Regions from separate parts of the Ochrobactrum sp. P6BSIII genome, predicted to be linked through region 1. Evidence: riboswitches for the same ligand, from Rfam matches in the RefSeq annotation. Region 1 holds a riboswitch; each other region holds the start of a gene.
The links. A riboswitch is a leader RNA that binds a small molecule or an ion and turns the genes downstream of it on or off. The one in region 1 is predicted to bind cobalamin.
Positions count from the first base shown of each region.

Region 2: another riboswitch for cobalamin. It lies ahead of FHW00_RS02405 (ABC transporter substrate-binding protein); the one in region 1 lies ahead of FHW00_RS05875 (TonB-dependent receptor domain-containing protein).
Region 3: another riboswitch for cobalamin. It lies ahead of nrdH (glutaredoxin-like protein NrdH); the one in region 1 lies ahead of FHW00_RS05875 (TonB-dependent receptor domain-containing protein).

Region 1 is NZ_JACGXB010000003.1:328,272-333,153, reverse strand. It holds gene FHW00_RS05880 (ABC transporter substrate-binding protein) at 1-634, opposite strand, end outside; gene FHW00_RS05875 (TonB-dependent receptor domain-containing protein) at 649-2,523, opposite strand; cobalamin riboswitch at 2,662-2,881, opposite strand; gene FHW00_RS05870 (ABC transporter permease) at 2,981-4,093, opposite strand; gene rbbA (ribosome-associated ATPase/putative transporter RbbA) at 4,095-4,882, opposite strand, start outside.
Region 2 is NZ_JACGXB010000002.1:2-4,883, reverse strand. It holds gene FHW00_RS02415 (ABC transporter ATP-binding protein) at 63-878, opposite strand; gene FHW00_RS02410 (FecCD family ABC transporter permease) at 875-1,918, opposite strand; gene FHW00_RS02405 (ABC transporter substrate-binding protein) at 1,915-2,943, opposite strand; cobalamin riboswitch at 3,127-3,374, opposite strand; gene FHW00_RS02400 (RcnB family protein) at 3,553-3,903, shown strand; gene FHW00_RS02395 (hypothetical protein) at 4,052-4,306, opposite strand; gene FHW00_RS02390 (CUE domain-containing protein) at 4,555-4,740, shown strand.
Region 3 is NZ_JACGXB010000005.1:170,513-175,394, reverse strand. It holds gene FHW00_RS08990 (ABC transporter ATP-binding protein) at 1-1,073, shown strand, start outside; gene FHW00_RS08985 (SDR family oxidoreductase) at 1,194-2,024, shown strand; cobalamin riboswitch at 2,121-2,335, shown strand; gene nrdH (glutaredoxin-like protein NrdH) at 2,652-2,873, shown strand; gene nrdI (class Ib ribonucleoside-diphosphate reductase assembly flavoprotein NrdI) at 2,899-3,321, shown strand; gene nrdE (class 1b ribonucleoside-diphosphate reductase subunit alpha) at 3,297-4,882, shown strand, end outside.

The DNA of each region.
Region 1 (4,882 bases):
GCATTTCCAGAGGCAGCGCCGCAGGACCGTTCACGCCAGCCCGGTCGGCAATATTGTCCAGCCCTGCAAGCTTGACCGCCTCGTCAATCAGCGTACCGCGTCCGGAGGTGTAACTATTCGCGAAATAGAGCGCGACAGTCTTGCGATGTTGCGGCTTTTCAATAGCCGCAAGCCCTGCCCGCATGGAGGCGATCTGCGCATCCGCCTGCTCTTCGCGCCCCAGCAATGTGCCCATGCGCTGCAGATGTGTTTCGATATCGTCAAAGGAGCGGGCGGGCGCGAACTGTTCCACGCGCAGACCAAGCCGGCGCAGGAGATCGACCGTTACCTGCGATGAAAATGTGCCCGCCAGCACCAGATCCGGTTTCATGAGGAAAATCTCTTCCGCCTGCGCATGATTGACCGGCAGTTGCGCCGCCTGCCCGGCCAGCACGGAAAGCTGCGGATCACGCGACAGATGAGAAACCGACTGCAACTGGCCCGGAGCGGCCAGAAGCATCGCCAACTGATCGGTGCAAACATTGATCGACACCACGCGCTGCGGTGGTGCAGCCTCGGCAGATGAAAGAGCGACCGAAACCGTGGCTGCCAGCGCCAGAAGCCAGTTTCTGCCAAGGATCGTCGCTCTCGTCATCCGTCGAAAAAACCTCAGAAATTGCGCGTCAGGCCGATATTAAAGGTACGGCCCGGCGCAATATAGCCGGAGGTTGTCTGGTAGTCCTTGTCAAAGATGTTTTCGACCGAAAACTTGAGCTTGGACTGCTTGTCGATGGCATAGAGCGCTATGAAATCGGCGGTCACATAGCTGCCAAGCTTCTGCGTATTCGCGGCATCGGCATAGCGCGAGCCGCCATAAAAGACACGGCCCGTCAGGTCGAGCCCTTCGAACGGCGTATAGTTCACCTCGGCGGTCGCCTTGAAGCGTTCGCGATAGGCAAGATCGGTATCGTTTTCTTCATCAATGGGGCGCTTGAAATCCAGCACCCCCTTCACACTCCACTGGTCATTGAAGCGATGGGCCAGTGTCGCCTCAAAGCCCGTGATCTGCGCACGCGCTACATTATAGGGCAGATAGGAAGGCGCTGTGCTCATGATCGCGTCGCGCAATTCGTTGCGATAAAGCGCGAGATCGAGGCTGGTCGCTGCCGAAATCTGCCAGTTCAGCCCCACTTCATAGGAGCGCGACTTTTCCGGCTCCAGATCGGGATTGGCGAAGCCCGGATAATAAAGCTCGTTGAATGTCGGTGCACGAAAGCCGGTCGCATAAGAGGACCGCACGACTAGATCAGGAACAATCTCATAGCTCGCGCCGATATTATAAGTTGTAACGTCGCCGAATTGCTGGTTGTGGTCGTAACGCACGCCGCCATCTACGCGCAGTGCTTCATATTCCAGAGAATATTGTCCGAACACCGCCGCGAGATTGCGCCCCGTCTCATCATAGTCGACGGTGGAATCGATGGTCTCGCGATAGGCTTCGACGCCGCCGGTGACAACGTGCTTTGCCTTCCCCGTCTCGAAACTCTTCTCCGTGGAAGCGAAGACGCCGTAGCGCTTGGTTTCATAGCGGTCCGAACCGGGCACGCCCTTACGGAAATTGCGGCTACTGTCGATGCCGCTGCTCAATTCAATTGTCGAAGACCAGTCATCCGTATGATCGATCCGCGTGCCGACTTTTCCCGTGAACGCCGTGCTGTAAGCCTCATTGGCGTAGGGAGCCGTGGCGTCATACTGATTGCGGCCCCGGCTCAGAAGCCCGTCCGCATAGAGCCTCCCCCAGTCGAAGTCTTTTCCGAGCGAGAAGTTGAACGAGCCTTGCAGGAAGCCGTCCCGATCCGGCTCGTGCCCAAACGTATCAGGGCTGGTGAAATCATAGCCTTGAGTGCCGGTTATCGCCGCGCCAAAGGCATAATCAACACCCGCAGCGCTTTGTCCCTGTATCGAGCCGGATGCATAGCCGCCCCAGGGGTGGGTGACGCCCGTGGTCAGGCTGCCGCACCATGAGCGCTCGCCACAGGCTCCGCCTTGCTTGGTGATGATGTTAATGACGCCGCCCATGGCATCCGCGCCATATTGGGCAGAATGTCCACCCTTGGCGATCTCGATGCGCTCGATGGAGGTCAGCGGAATATTTGCCAGCGCTGTTGTCCCGTCGGTTGCCGAGGCCGAGCGTACACCGTTGACCAGCACAACCGTTTGCGTGGACGACATGCCACGCAGATAAATGTCGGATTTGGACCCCTGCCCGCCATTCGTTTTGATCGAAACGCCGCTATAGGTTTTCAGCAGCGATTGCAGATCGGATGCTGCCGAGCGCTCGATTTCGGCCTTGTCGATAACCGTCACCGAAGATGTGGAGCGTTGCAGCGAAGTCGCGCGGCGAAGCGGCGTGACGACAATCGTGTCAAGAACCACGCCTGCGCTGGCATCATCCGTGGCGCTGATAGTTTGAGCCGAAGCCTCGAAGGGGTTTACAGCCGCAAAAGCCGCAGCCAGTAAAATCGATAATCTTGAAATATGCACCTGTATCTTCTCCTGCAAGGCAGCGTCGCCTGACCGCAGGTCGAAGAAATGAGGGAAACCCCGTCTCTCGTTCCGGCGGCAACATTTGTTCAATGTCACCGCTACGGAAAGCCGCGCCCCGACACGCCCCGTGTCGAAACTAGGTGACCGGACACGGCAGGTCTCCTGACTTCCGGGTCGCCGCTGTTCTTCCGCCTTCCCGAATGCGTCTGCACTCAGTGGCTTAATCGCCTCAGCGATTATGGAAGATAGCTCTCCGGTTACAGTTGCGGGGGCAGTCGCAGAATTGGCCAGATGGCCTCACCGCGTTCCCTTTTCATCCGCCTTTTACAGCGAAACCGTTTCCTGTTTCGAGCGTTAGCAAGGCTGATCCGGATTGGCAATGCGCCAAAAAGGCTTCTCCCTGAATCGCATTCTCAACGAAGCGATTCAGGGCATTGTTTTCAAACATCTTTGATTATCGCAGGAATGCCCGGAAGCGTTGCAGCGCAAAGTAAAACAGCACCGATCCGATCACGATCAGGGCCAGAAATTGCGGCCACACCACGCTGATGCCTGCCCCCCGAAACAGGATTGCCTGCGCCAGGATGACGAAATGCGTGTTGGGCGCCACCAGCATGATGTTCTGGATGATGTCTGGCATGCTTTCCCGCGGGGTCATCCCGCCTGAAAGCACCTGCAAAGGCATCAGAACCAGCATCAGCAACATGCCGAACTGCGGCATGGAACCGGCAACTGTCGCTAGAAAAATACCAAGGCTTGTCGTTGCGAAAAGCTGCAATGCCGCACCAGCCAGAAACAGGAGAACCGACCCGTAAACCGGCACGGCCAGCAGGCCCTGCACGACAAAGATCAGCGCAAAAGCGGAAGCTACCAGCACGACCAGCCCCATGGACCAGACCTTGCTGACCATGATTTCGATAGGCGTGACCGGCATGACGAGCAGATGCTCGATGGTTCCGTGTTCGCGCTCGCGGATCAGCGCAGCACCCGTCAGGATGATCGACAGCATGGTGACCGACGAGATGACATTGTTGATCGCGCCGAACCAGCTCTTGTTCAAATCCTGATTGAAGCGGGATCGCAAATTGAGATCCACCTTCGTATCCGCCGTGCCGCGATAGCGGTTCAAAAACTCGTTCACCTCACCGGAAACGATGGACTGGACATAGCCGCCGCCCGTGAAGGCCTGGCTCATGCGGGTTGCATCCACATTGAGCTGAATGGTCGGTGAGCGCCCGGCCAACAGATCGCGCTGGAAATTCGGCGGAATGTTCAGCGCAAACGTGTCCAGCCCCTCATCCATGCGACTGTCCATTTCGTAGGACGAAATGAGTTTGGGAGGCACGAAATAAGGCGGATAAAAAGCCGCCGTAATACGGCTGGAGACCGGCGACTGGTCTTCATCGACAATGGCGATAGCCGCATTGCTGAGGTTTTCAGGCTGCGCTCGCGCGGACGTATAGACTGCCAGCGTGAACGCATAGACGATCAGGAGCAGAAGCATCGGATCACGGGCGAGGCCGCGCAATTCCTTGATGCCGAGCTGTAGTATGTTGGCTATCCGCATCTCAGCCCGCCTGTTTCTTGAGAAGGAGAATGGCCAGCACCGTCAGTACCGGAATTGCGATCAGCAACGGGATGAACGACCCGGCAAGATCACCGAAATCCAGCGCCTTGGAAAACACCCCGCGCGAGATGGTCACGAAATAGGTCGTGGGATAAATCTTGCCTATGAATGCGCCCGCACCCTGCAATGACGAAACCGGATCGATGATGCCGGAATACTGCACCGCCGGAATGAGCGTCAGCAAGGCAGTGCCAAAAATGGCCGCGATCTGGCTGCTCATGAAGGTGGAAAGCACCAGTCCCATACCGGTCGCGATGATGACATAGAGCAGCGCCGCCGCTGCATAGGTGAGGAAACTCCCCGTAAATGGCACCCGGAAGATGAAGACTGCAAAGGCGGTCAGCATCAGGAAATTGAGGAAGGCGAGCGCGATATAGGGCAATTGCTTGCCAAACAGGAACTCGAACTTGGTCACCGGCGTCACATAGAAATTGATGATCGAGCCAAGTTCCTTTTCGCGCACCACACTCAAAACCGCAAGCATGGCGGGGATCATCAAAAGCAACATCGGAATGACCGCAGGAACCATCGCCACCAGGCTTTGGACGTCGGGATTGTAGCGATAGCGAATTTCCAGATTGAAATTGCCCACCGTCGCCGCATTGCCATAAAGCTCGCGCGCCTTTTGCATCAGCCAATTGGCATGCATGCCCTGTACGTAACCGCGCACCGTTTCAGCACGGGTGGGCATCGCGCCGTCAATCCACGCTGCCACCTCGACAGGCCGCC
Region 2 (4,882 bases), on a different contig from region 1:
AGCACCGGAGCGCAGGAAATTGCTCGTTGCAGACCGGCATCACGAAGAATGCAACTATAGTGCTAAGCTGTACGCAGCTGCAGCACCGGCGCTTCATGCACAAGCCCCGGTGCGCAATAGCGGATATGACAACCGCTGGCACCCATATGCTCGACCTCCACATCGACGCCAAATACGGAACGGATACGCTCCGCCGTTAACACGTCTCGTGGTGCGCCGAGCGCCGCCAGCCGTCCCTTGTCCATCACCGCAATGCGGTCGCAGAACATGGCTGCATGATTGAGGTCGTGCAGCGCGGCCACCACGGTCAGCCCGTTGGTCTGGCTTTGCTGGCGGACGAGATCGAGAAGCCCGATCTGATGACCAATGTCGAGGTGATTGGTCGGCTCGTCCAACAGCAAGATGCGCGGCTGCTGCGCCAAAGCGCGGGCAATATGCAGGCGCTGGCGTTCTCCGCCCGACAGCGTATGCCAGTTGCGTTTGGCCAGATGGGTCATATCCACATGCGCCAGCGCATGATCGACGATGGCGTCATCTTCAGCAGACCACGGTGACAGAGCGCCGAGATAGGGCGTGCGCCCAAGCTCCACCGCCTGTCGCGCCGTGATGCGCTCAGTCGTTTCCGCCTGCTGTTCGACCAGCGCCAGCAGCCGCGCAATCTCGCGGCGGTTGAAACGTTCAATCGGTGTTTCGCCGAGTTGCACCGCACCGCTGCGCGGACGCTTCAGACCTGAAAGCAGCGACAGAAGCGTCGTCTTGCCGGAGCCATTCGGCCCGATAATGCCGAGAAACTCGCCTTCAATCACCTCAAGCGAGACGCCGCTCAGGATTTCCGCGCCGCCCGCCATCCAGGAAACATTGTGCGCCGACAGCATCATGCGCGCGCCCTCCTCTGTCCGAGCAGCAGCGCAAAGGCCGGAGCGCCGACCAGCGCTGTCACAACCCCGATGGGCAGCACCTGTCCCGGCACGATAATGCGCGACACGATATCAGCCGCGATCATGAAGATTGCACCGATCAACGCACTAACCGGCAATAATGCGCCATGCCGCACGCCGACAATCATCCGCGCCGCATGGGGAATGACAAGACCGATAAAGCCGATGGACCCGACGATGGAAACCATCACCGCCGTCATCATGGCGCTGGCGCCAATCAGCACCGCATAGACGCGCCGCACCGGAATACCGAGCGAAGCGGCGGATTCCGCACCAAACGTGAAAGCATCGAGCGCACGGGCGTGCCACAGGCAGACGACCAGGCCAATCAGACAGGCAGGCAGCGCCAGCGTAACATCGGGCCAGCGCACGCCGGAGAGATTGCCGAGAAGCCAGAACATGATACCACGCGCCTGTTCGGCATTGGCCGCCTTTGTCACGATGAACGAGGTCAGCGCGTTGAAAAGCTGCGAGCCGGCTATACCGGCAAGAATAATGGCGCTGTTGCCGCGCCCGGCTTTCAGCGCCAACAGTGAAACCAGAACGAAGGCGAGTATCGCCCCGATGAATGCGCCGAGCGAAAGCGTGAGAACGCCAGCGCCGATGCCAAGAATGGCGACGCTGACGGCCCCGGTCGAAGCCCCGGCGGAGATGCCCAGAATATACGGATCTGCGAGCGAATTGCGCAGCAGAGATTGCAGCACAACGCCGGAAAGCGCCAGCGCCGCGCCGCAGCATGCCGCCACCACGGCGCGGCTGAGACGATAGCTCCATACGATCCCCTCATCGATGGGATCGAGCACATAGCCTGCATGCCACAGCCGGTTTGCGACGGTCTTCGCCACCACATCGAGCGGTATGGCGGTTTCACCAATCGCCGCACCAAACCAAAGGGCGGCAAGCAGCAGAATGAGCGCCAGAACCCCGGCGCTCACCTTGTTGCTGAAAGGAAGCCTTCCTATGGCCACCAAAGCTGTCATTTGTTGAGGTCCGAAGCAGCGATGGCTGCGGCCAGCGTTTCAATACCCTCAATCACCCGCAGCGATGTGCTCATCGACTGCGCATCTATGTCGAAGACATGACCGCCCTTGACGGCTGGCATCAGGCTTGTCACCGGATCGCTTTCGAGGAACTTGTGCTTCACGGCAATATCGTCCGCCGGATAACGGCGACGGTCCAGCTTGGCAGCCACGATCATCGACGGGTTGGACTTTGCAATCGTCTCCCAGCCGACCGTCGGCCACTCTTCTTCGCTGTTGACCACATTCTTGATGCCAAGCGCCGACAGGATATAGGCCGGAGCGCCAAACTTACCGGCGATATAGGGATCGGCGTCGATCTGCGTGCTGGAGAACCAGACCGCAGCGGAGAGCTTACCGCCGCTGGCGCCAATCTTGCTGCGTGCCGCTTCTTCGCGTCCCTTCAGCTCGGCAATCAGCTTTTCACCACGATCCTGCACGTTGAAGATCGCGGCCAGCTCGCCGATTTCCTGATAAACGACATCCATCGTGAAGGCCGCCGTGCGCACGCCATCGCCTCCGCCGGAATTATCCTTGCCGACGCAATCCGAAGGCGACGTATAGGCGGGTATGCCCAGTTCCTCGAATTGTTCCGGCTTGGCGACGATGCCGTTCGGTCCGACATGCCACTGGAAATCCGCTGTCACGATATCAGGCTTCTGCGCCAGAACGCTTTCAAAGCTCGGATCATTATCTGCCAGCCGCTTGACCTTGGCATTGACCTCTTCAAAGCCCTTGAGCACCGGGCCAAACCAGACCGCCGTGCCCACCACTTTGTCGCCAAGACCGAGGCTGTACAGAATTTCCGTGCTGCTTTGACCGACAGCCACCGCGCGCGTCGGGGCCTGTTTGAATGTGACGTCTCGTCCACAGTTCTTCAGTGTCAGCGGATAGTGCGTTTCTGCAGCCTGAAGTGCTGGCACGACTGCGAGCAATGAAAGAGCGCATAGCGCTGCGCGAAACGACGTCTTGCCGTGGAATGTCATGAGAATCCCCGAAATGATGAAAGATGTGGCCACGTCAGCAAGCAGCGGCGATAAGGCACCGTGAGCAAACGGAGATATCCGGGGATATGAATGACGATGTAAAAAAGCGCCTTGCAGCGCGATGTGCTGTCATAACCTGCTCCTGCTCCGGGCATCCCCGCCCGTGACAATGGATGATGGTGGGCTCAAGGCCCTATGACGGCAGGTCTCCTGGCTTGCGGATGGTCGCTTCCATCTGCCTTCCCGTGTCGTTCAGCTTTCGCCGATCAAACACAGTGGCATGACGCCTGTCAGCGTCACGAGGATGGACAGCAATCCGCTTACAGTTGCGGGGGCAGCCACGGTCTCGGTCCCTTTTCGGGTCGTCCTCACCGTGTTCCCTATTAATCCCCTTCACTCTCGGTCGGGGAACCGTCGTAACACTATTACGTTCCGATGCCGGAACGGTCAAGTGTTTCCATCGAGTTCTGACGCGTTTGGCACACATAAAGCCATGGTTAATAAAGTGTTAATATCACATTGATTTTATTTAATGTTTCAAAATGCTGCCATTCATCTTCCGTTCATTCGTCTCCCAATAGTGTCAACCCAACAGCAAAGGAGAACATGATGTTCAAAAAAGTCATTCTTGCAGCCGTAGCCCTTTCCTTCATCGGCGCGCCACTGGCAGCACAAGCGCAGGATTATCAGCGCAAGCCGGGTCCGCATCGCATGGAGCAGAAGCCACGCCCGTCGCACGGCAAGGAATTTGGCCGCAATGATCGTCGCGATCATGGCCGTCAGAACTGGTCCAAGGGCCAGCGTTACAATGATTGGCGCCGTCATCCGGAAGTCCGTGATTATCAGCGTTATGGCCTCCGCCGTCCGGGTCCGGGCCAGCGCTGGGTGAAGGTCGACAACCAGTTCCTGCTGGTCACCACCGCAACGGGCATCATTGCTGGCATTCTTGCTGGCCGCTAAGGGCAGCAAAGCCTGAAGCTATCGCCATTATGCAAAACATCGGCCAGAGCTTAGCTCTGGCCGATGTTTTTTGATCTTCTAAAAGCGCAACCGAAACCGGCTCATAGAACGCGCCCAGCGGACGCCTAAAACAGTCAGTGAAAGCAGTCTATCGGTTGCGGGCCTTCATCAATATCCAGACAAGGACCACCATCACGACCAGCCCGATGGCCAACCCCACAAGACCGCCATAAACTGCATCAGTGCTGCCGCCGATCAATGCACCAATGCCAGCCCCTAAAATCAGCAGGATAAGCGGCGGCAAGCATCCGACCATTGCGATGTCCTTGAAAATAACCTTCAAAGCCGCATATCTAGCCAAATTTACCGCAAGCGACAACGGCTTCACGGCGAGATTGTCCAATCCCGCAGTAAACTCAACGTGTTAGTGAAATGGCCTGGGAGAGAAATGGTACGGTCGGTTGGTATCAAACTATTCCATACACTATTGTTTTTATTATCTTATTTTAATTACGAACCCGAAATTGTAGCACAGTTTGTAACACAGTAAATTGCACGATTTGTAGCACGTTCATGCACGGCAATTTAGCGTCTTGACGACGAACTCCAATGAGAACAAAATGAGAACATCTAAATTAGCAGGAGGAAGCCATGAACGCTCTTGTGCAAAATTATGAAGACGAAATTCAGCAGGTACTCGCCTACCACAGGGGAGATGTGCACGCGGCTATTGAGGCGCTCCTGAAAGACCGTGACTTTCTGGCGCGCGAAGTCGAACTTTCTCGCCTCGCCATTACGCATGGCCAGCGCGCCGACCTATTTAAGAAGGCAGCGTGATGAAAACGTTCCAAGTCGCCTTACCCGAGGCTTACGCTGTTGATTTGTACTGAGAAGTGACCCGGCATTTGCGCCGAGAATTGACCCGCCTGTTAGTTATGTTTCGGGTCGATAGTAGTGGTCAAGTTCCTACTTTTCTCCT
Region 3 (4,882 bases), on a different contig from region 1:
AGCGCAAGCTGTTTGCCGAAAGCAACCGCAACTATCTGACGACCAAATTGCGGGCCTATAAGATCATGGCGGCTTCGATGTCGCTGTCTTATCTTTCGATGCGTTTTGTCCAGATTATCGTCATGCTCGCGGGCGCCTGGTTTGTCGTGCGCGGCCAGCTGACAGAAGGTGGCTTCGTCGGTTTCCTGCTGCTCATCGGTGTTTTCTTCCGGCCCATCGAGAAGATCAATTCGATCATCGAAAGCTACCCGAAGGGCATTGCCGGTTTCCAGCGCTATTCGGCCTTTCTCGATACAGAGCCGGATATTGCCGACAGGCCGCAAGCCGTTTCCGTGCAGCGTCTGCATGGCGATATCGAGTATAATGACGTCAGCTTCGGCTACCGTTCGGAAAAGCCGTTGCTTGCCCATTTGACCCTGTCGATCCGCGCTGGTGAAACGGTCGCCTTCGTCGGCTCGTCTGGCGCTGGCAAGACCACGATCTGCTCTCTGTTGCCGCGCTTTTATGAAGTGACCGAAGGTGCGATCAGCATCGACGGCATTGATATTCGCGACATGACGCTCAAGTCGCTGCGGTCCAATATCGGTATTGTCAGTCAGGATGTCTTCCTGTTTGCCGGAACGATCCGCGACAACATCGCTTATGGCAGGCTGGAGGCCTCGGAGGAGGAAATCCTCGAAGCGGCGCGGCGCGCCCGTCTCGACGATGTGATTGCCGCCTTGCCTGCCGGTTTGGATACGGTTGTGGGTGAACGCGGCGTCAAGCTTTCGGGCGGCCAGAAACAGCGTCTGGCGATTGCGCGTATTTTCCTGAAAAACCCGCCGATCCTGATCCTCGATGAGGCGACATCGGCGCTGGATACCGAAACCGAACGTGCAATCCAGCAATCGCTTGCCGATCTTTCGCAGGGGCGCACCACGCTGGTCATCGCGCACCGGCTTGCAACCATTGTCAATGCAGACCGGATTGTGGTGGTGGAAGACGGCCGGATTATCGAACAGGGTGTTCATGACGAGCTGGTGGCTCGTTCCGGCGGTCGCTATCAGCAATTGCACGCGGCGCAAGTGAACTGAAAGTTAGACGGCAAATAATCTGACGACAGTTCGTGAAAACCGCGACTTTAGCAAAATAGCTTGTTCCAGCTGGCGGTTTTCGACGGCATAATCGTTCATCTTATCGGCAGGGAGACCGACATGGATGTTACGATTATAACGGGCGCGTCCGACGGGATCGGAGCGGAAACCGCACGCCAGATTGCGCATCGCGATCGCGCAGGGGCTGCCCTTGTTCTGGCTGCGCGTAATGTCGAAAAGCTTGAAAAACTAGCAACAGAATTGCGGCTTGAGGGCAGCACCGTGCTGGTTGTGCCGACCGATGTTACAGATCGCAATGCCTGCATTGCCTTGATTGAAAAAGCGGCGTCGACTTTTGGCCGGATCGACACGCTGATCGTCAATGCGGGCATGTCGGCCCACGCCAATTTCGCGGAAATCAAACCGGAAGATTTGCACTGGATGCACGATCTGATGGAGCTGAACTATTTTGGCAGCATCTGGCCGATCCATGCCGCACTTCCTCACCTCGCCGAGACCAAAGGACGGATTGCGGTGGTTTCATCGGTTGCGGGGCTGATCGGCGTGCCGGGGCGCTCGGCCTATAGCGGGACAAAATTCGCGCTTTCCGGATTTTGCGAAGCGCTTCGCTCGGAACTGGAGCCGAGTGGTATTTCCGTAACGATTGTTTATCCGGGCGTTGTGAAGACGGATATTCGCAAGGTCGGCTATGGCGCCAGTGGTGAAGCGCTGGGAACCAGCGGCGTGCGTGAAGACGATATGATGTCTGTGGAAGAAGCGGTGCGTCTCATGCTCGATGGTTTGCAGAGGCGCAAACGCGAGGTACTGATGACGCGGCAAATGCGATTGGGGCGCTGGCTCAAGCTGATCGCACCGCGAATCGTGGATCGTATGGCGCTCAAGGCCCTGAAACCTGAATTTCGCCCGAAGCCGATCAAGCCGGCGCGCTGAAGTCCGGTTATCCACGTTCTTCACAACCATTACAAAATGGATTGCCGATTTTTCGCTTTTCACCAACTATCCGTTGACGGTCTTTTAACTTCGTCTACTATATATAGTGTTCTAGGTTCTTTCGATTCGATGAGTCGAAAGCTAAGAGGGAATTCGGTGAGTCGCTGCCATGAGGGTTGAGACGAAGCCGAAGCTGCCCCCGCAACTGTAAGCGGTGAGTTCTTGTTGATCATGTCACTGGCGTAAGCTGGGAAGACCGACAAGAGCGCTGACCCGTGAGCCAGGAGACCTGCCTTGAGCAATGAACGTCCACGGGCGGGGTGTCCGGTTGGTGTGCAATCAGTAAGGCGAGATGTGCTTCTTGCCGATTGCTGCCCCGAATGCCCGCTCACAAGCTTCGGGGTGAAGTCCATGTCTGACACATTGTCCAGTTTGTATTGTTCCTTCGGTTCAGGTCCACCTTTCCAGAGGTGATTTTGCGCGGTCCAGTGGTGCTCATGCATCGCTGACTGTTCCCCGATTTTGTCTGCCTTCACGCGCATGTGCCATGCGCGAACGATCTCTCATGCGCATCTGTCCCGATGGCTTGTGCCTTTGACAGCTCGCGTCCAATCCAGTGAGGAAGAAATGAACGTCACCGTCTATAGCAAACCCGCTTGCGTCCAGTGCACCGCAACCACCCGTGCCCTCGACCGTCAGGGGATCGATTATCAGGTCATCGACATTTCCGCAGATATGGCCGCTTACGATCTCGTCACGGGGCTGGGCTATCGTCAGGTGCCAGTCGTCGTGGCCGGTGAAACCCACTGGGCCGGTTTTCGTCCGGACATGATCAACGGTCTTTCGTGATCGTGGCACTGTCATGAGCTCGGCCATGGGTCTCCTTGTCTATTTCTCAAGTCGCTCCGAAAACACGCATCGTTTCGTCGAGCGGCTTGGAATGCGCGCAAGGCGCATACCCATCCTGCAAAGGGATGAGGACGACTCGAGGCCGTTGCAGATAGACGAGCCATTCGTGCTCATGACGCCAAGCTATGGCGGCGGCGGAACAAAAGGGGCAGTGCCCAAGCCCGTCATCCGCTTTCTCAACAATGCGGGCAATCGCTCGCTGATCCGCGGCGTGATTGCCGCGGGCAACAGCAATTTCGGTGAAGCTTTTGGCATAGCCGGCAAAATAATCTCTGCCAAATGTCAGGTTCCCTATCTCTATCGCTTCGAGCTTTTGGGAACCGATGAAGACATTGGCAATGTCAGGAACGGGATGGAACGATTTTGGACACGGCAGACACAACCCTGATCCGCGAGCGCGAGGCAGAGCCGGTCGCGCAGGACGCGCCGCAAGCAGCGGCATCGAACAGCCCCAAGCCTGTCAAATCTACGGATGGGCTGGACTATCATGCGTTGAACGCGATGCTCAACCTCTATGACGATGAAGGCAAGATCCAGCTTGATCGTGACAAGCAGGCTGCGCAGCAATATTTCCTTCAGCACGTCAACCAGAACACGGTCTTTTTCCATAATCTGCGGGAGAAACTCGATTATCTGGTGACGGAGAACTATTACGAACAGGCGGTGCTGGATCAGTACTCCTTCAATTTCGTGCGCGACCTTTTCGATGAGGCCTATGCCAAGAAATTCCGGTTCCCGACATTTCTCGGGGCCTTCAAATATTACACCAGCTACACGCTGAAAACCTTCGACGGAAAGCGCTATCTGGAGCGCTATGAGGACCGTGTCTGCATGGTGGCGCTGGCATTGGCGCGTGGCAGTGAGCAACTGGCCCGCGATCTTGTCGATGAGATTATTTCCGGTCGCTATCAGCCTGCAACGCCGACATTCCTAAATGCGGGCAAGAAGCAGCGCGGCGAGCTTGTGTCCTGCTTCCTGCTGCGTGTGGAAGACAATATGGAGTCCATCGGACGCTCCATCAATTCCGCATTGCAGCTTTCCAAGCGCGGCGGCGGCGTGGCCTTGAGCCTGACGAATATTCGCGAATCCGGCGCGCCGATCAAGCAGATCCAGAACCAGTCATCGGGCATCATTCCGGTGATGAAGCTTCTGGAAGACTCATTCTCCTACGCCAATCAGCTTGGTGCGCGACAGGGAGCCGGTGCGGTTTATCTCCATGCGCATCATCCCGATATCATGCGCTTCCTTGACACCAAGCGCGAGAATGCGGACGAGAAAATCCGCATCAAAACCTTGTCGCTGGGTGTGGTGATCCCGGATATCACTTTCGAGCTCGCCCGCAACAACGAGGATATGTATCTCTTCTCGCCTTATGACGTGGAGCGGGTCTATGGTCAGCCGCTGACCGAGATTTCCGTCACGGAAAAATACCGCGAAATGGTCGATGATGCGCGCATCCGCAAGCGGAAGATCAATGCGCGTGAGTTCTTCCAGGTTCTGGCGGAAATCCAGTTTGAATCCGGCTATCCCTACATCATGTTCGAGGACACGGTGAACCGCGCCAACCCGATCGACGGGCGCATCACCATGAGCAATCTGTGCTCGGAAATCCTGCAGGTCAGCGAAGCCAGCATTTTTGATGAAGACCTTTCCTATGCCCATCTCGGCAAGGATATTTCGTGCAATCTCGGCTCGCTCAACATCGCAGCCGCCATGGATTCGGCGGATTTTGGAAAGACCATTGAAACCTCCATTCGGGCGCTGACGGCAGTTTCCGATATGAGCCATATTGGCTCGGTGCCGTCTGTCGCGCGCGGCAATGATGAGAGCCACGCCATCGGCCTCGGCCAGATGAACCTGCATGGCTATCTTGCCCGCGAGCGGATTTTCTACGGTTCGGAAGAAGGCGTAGATTTCACGAATATCTATTTCTACACCGTGACTTATCA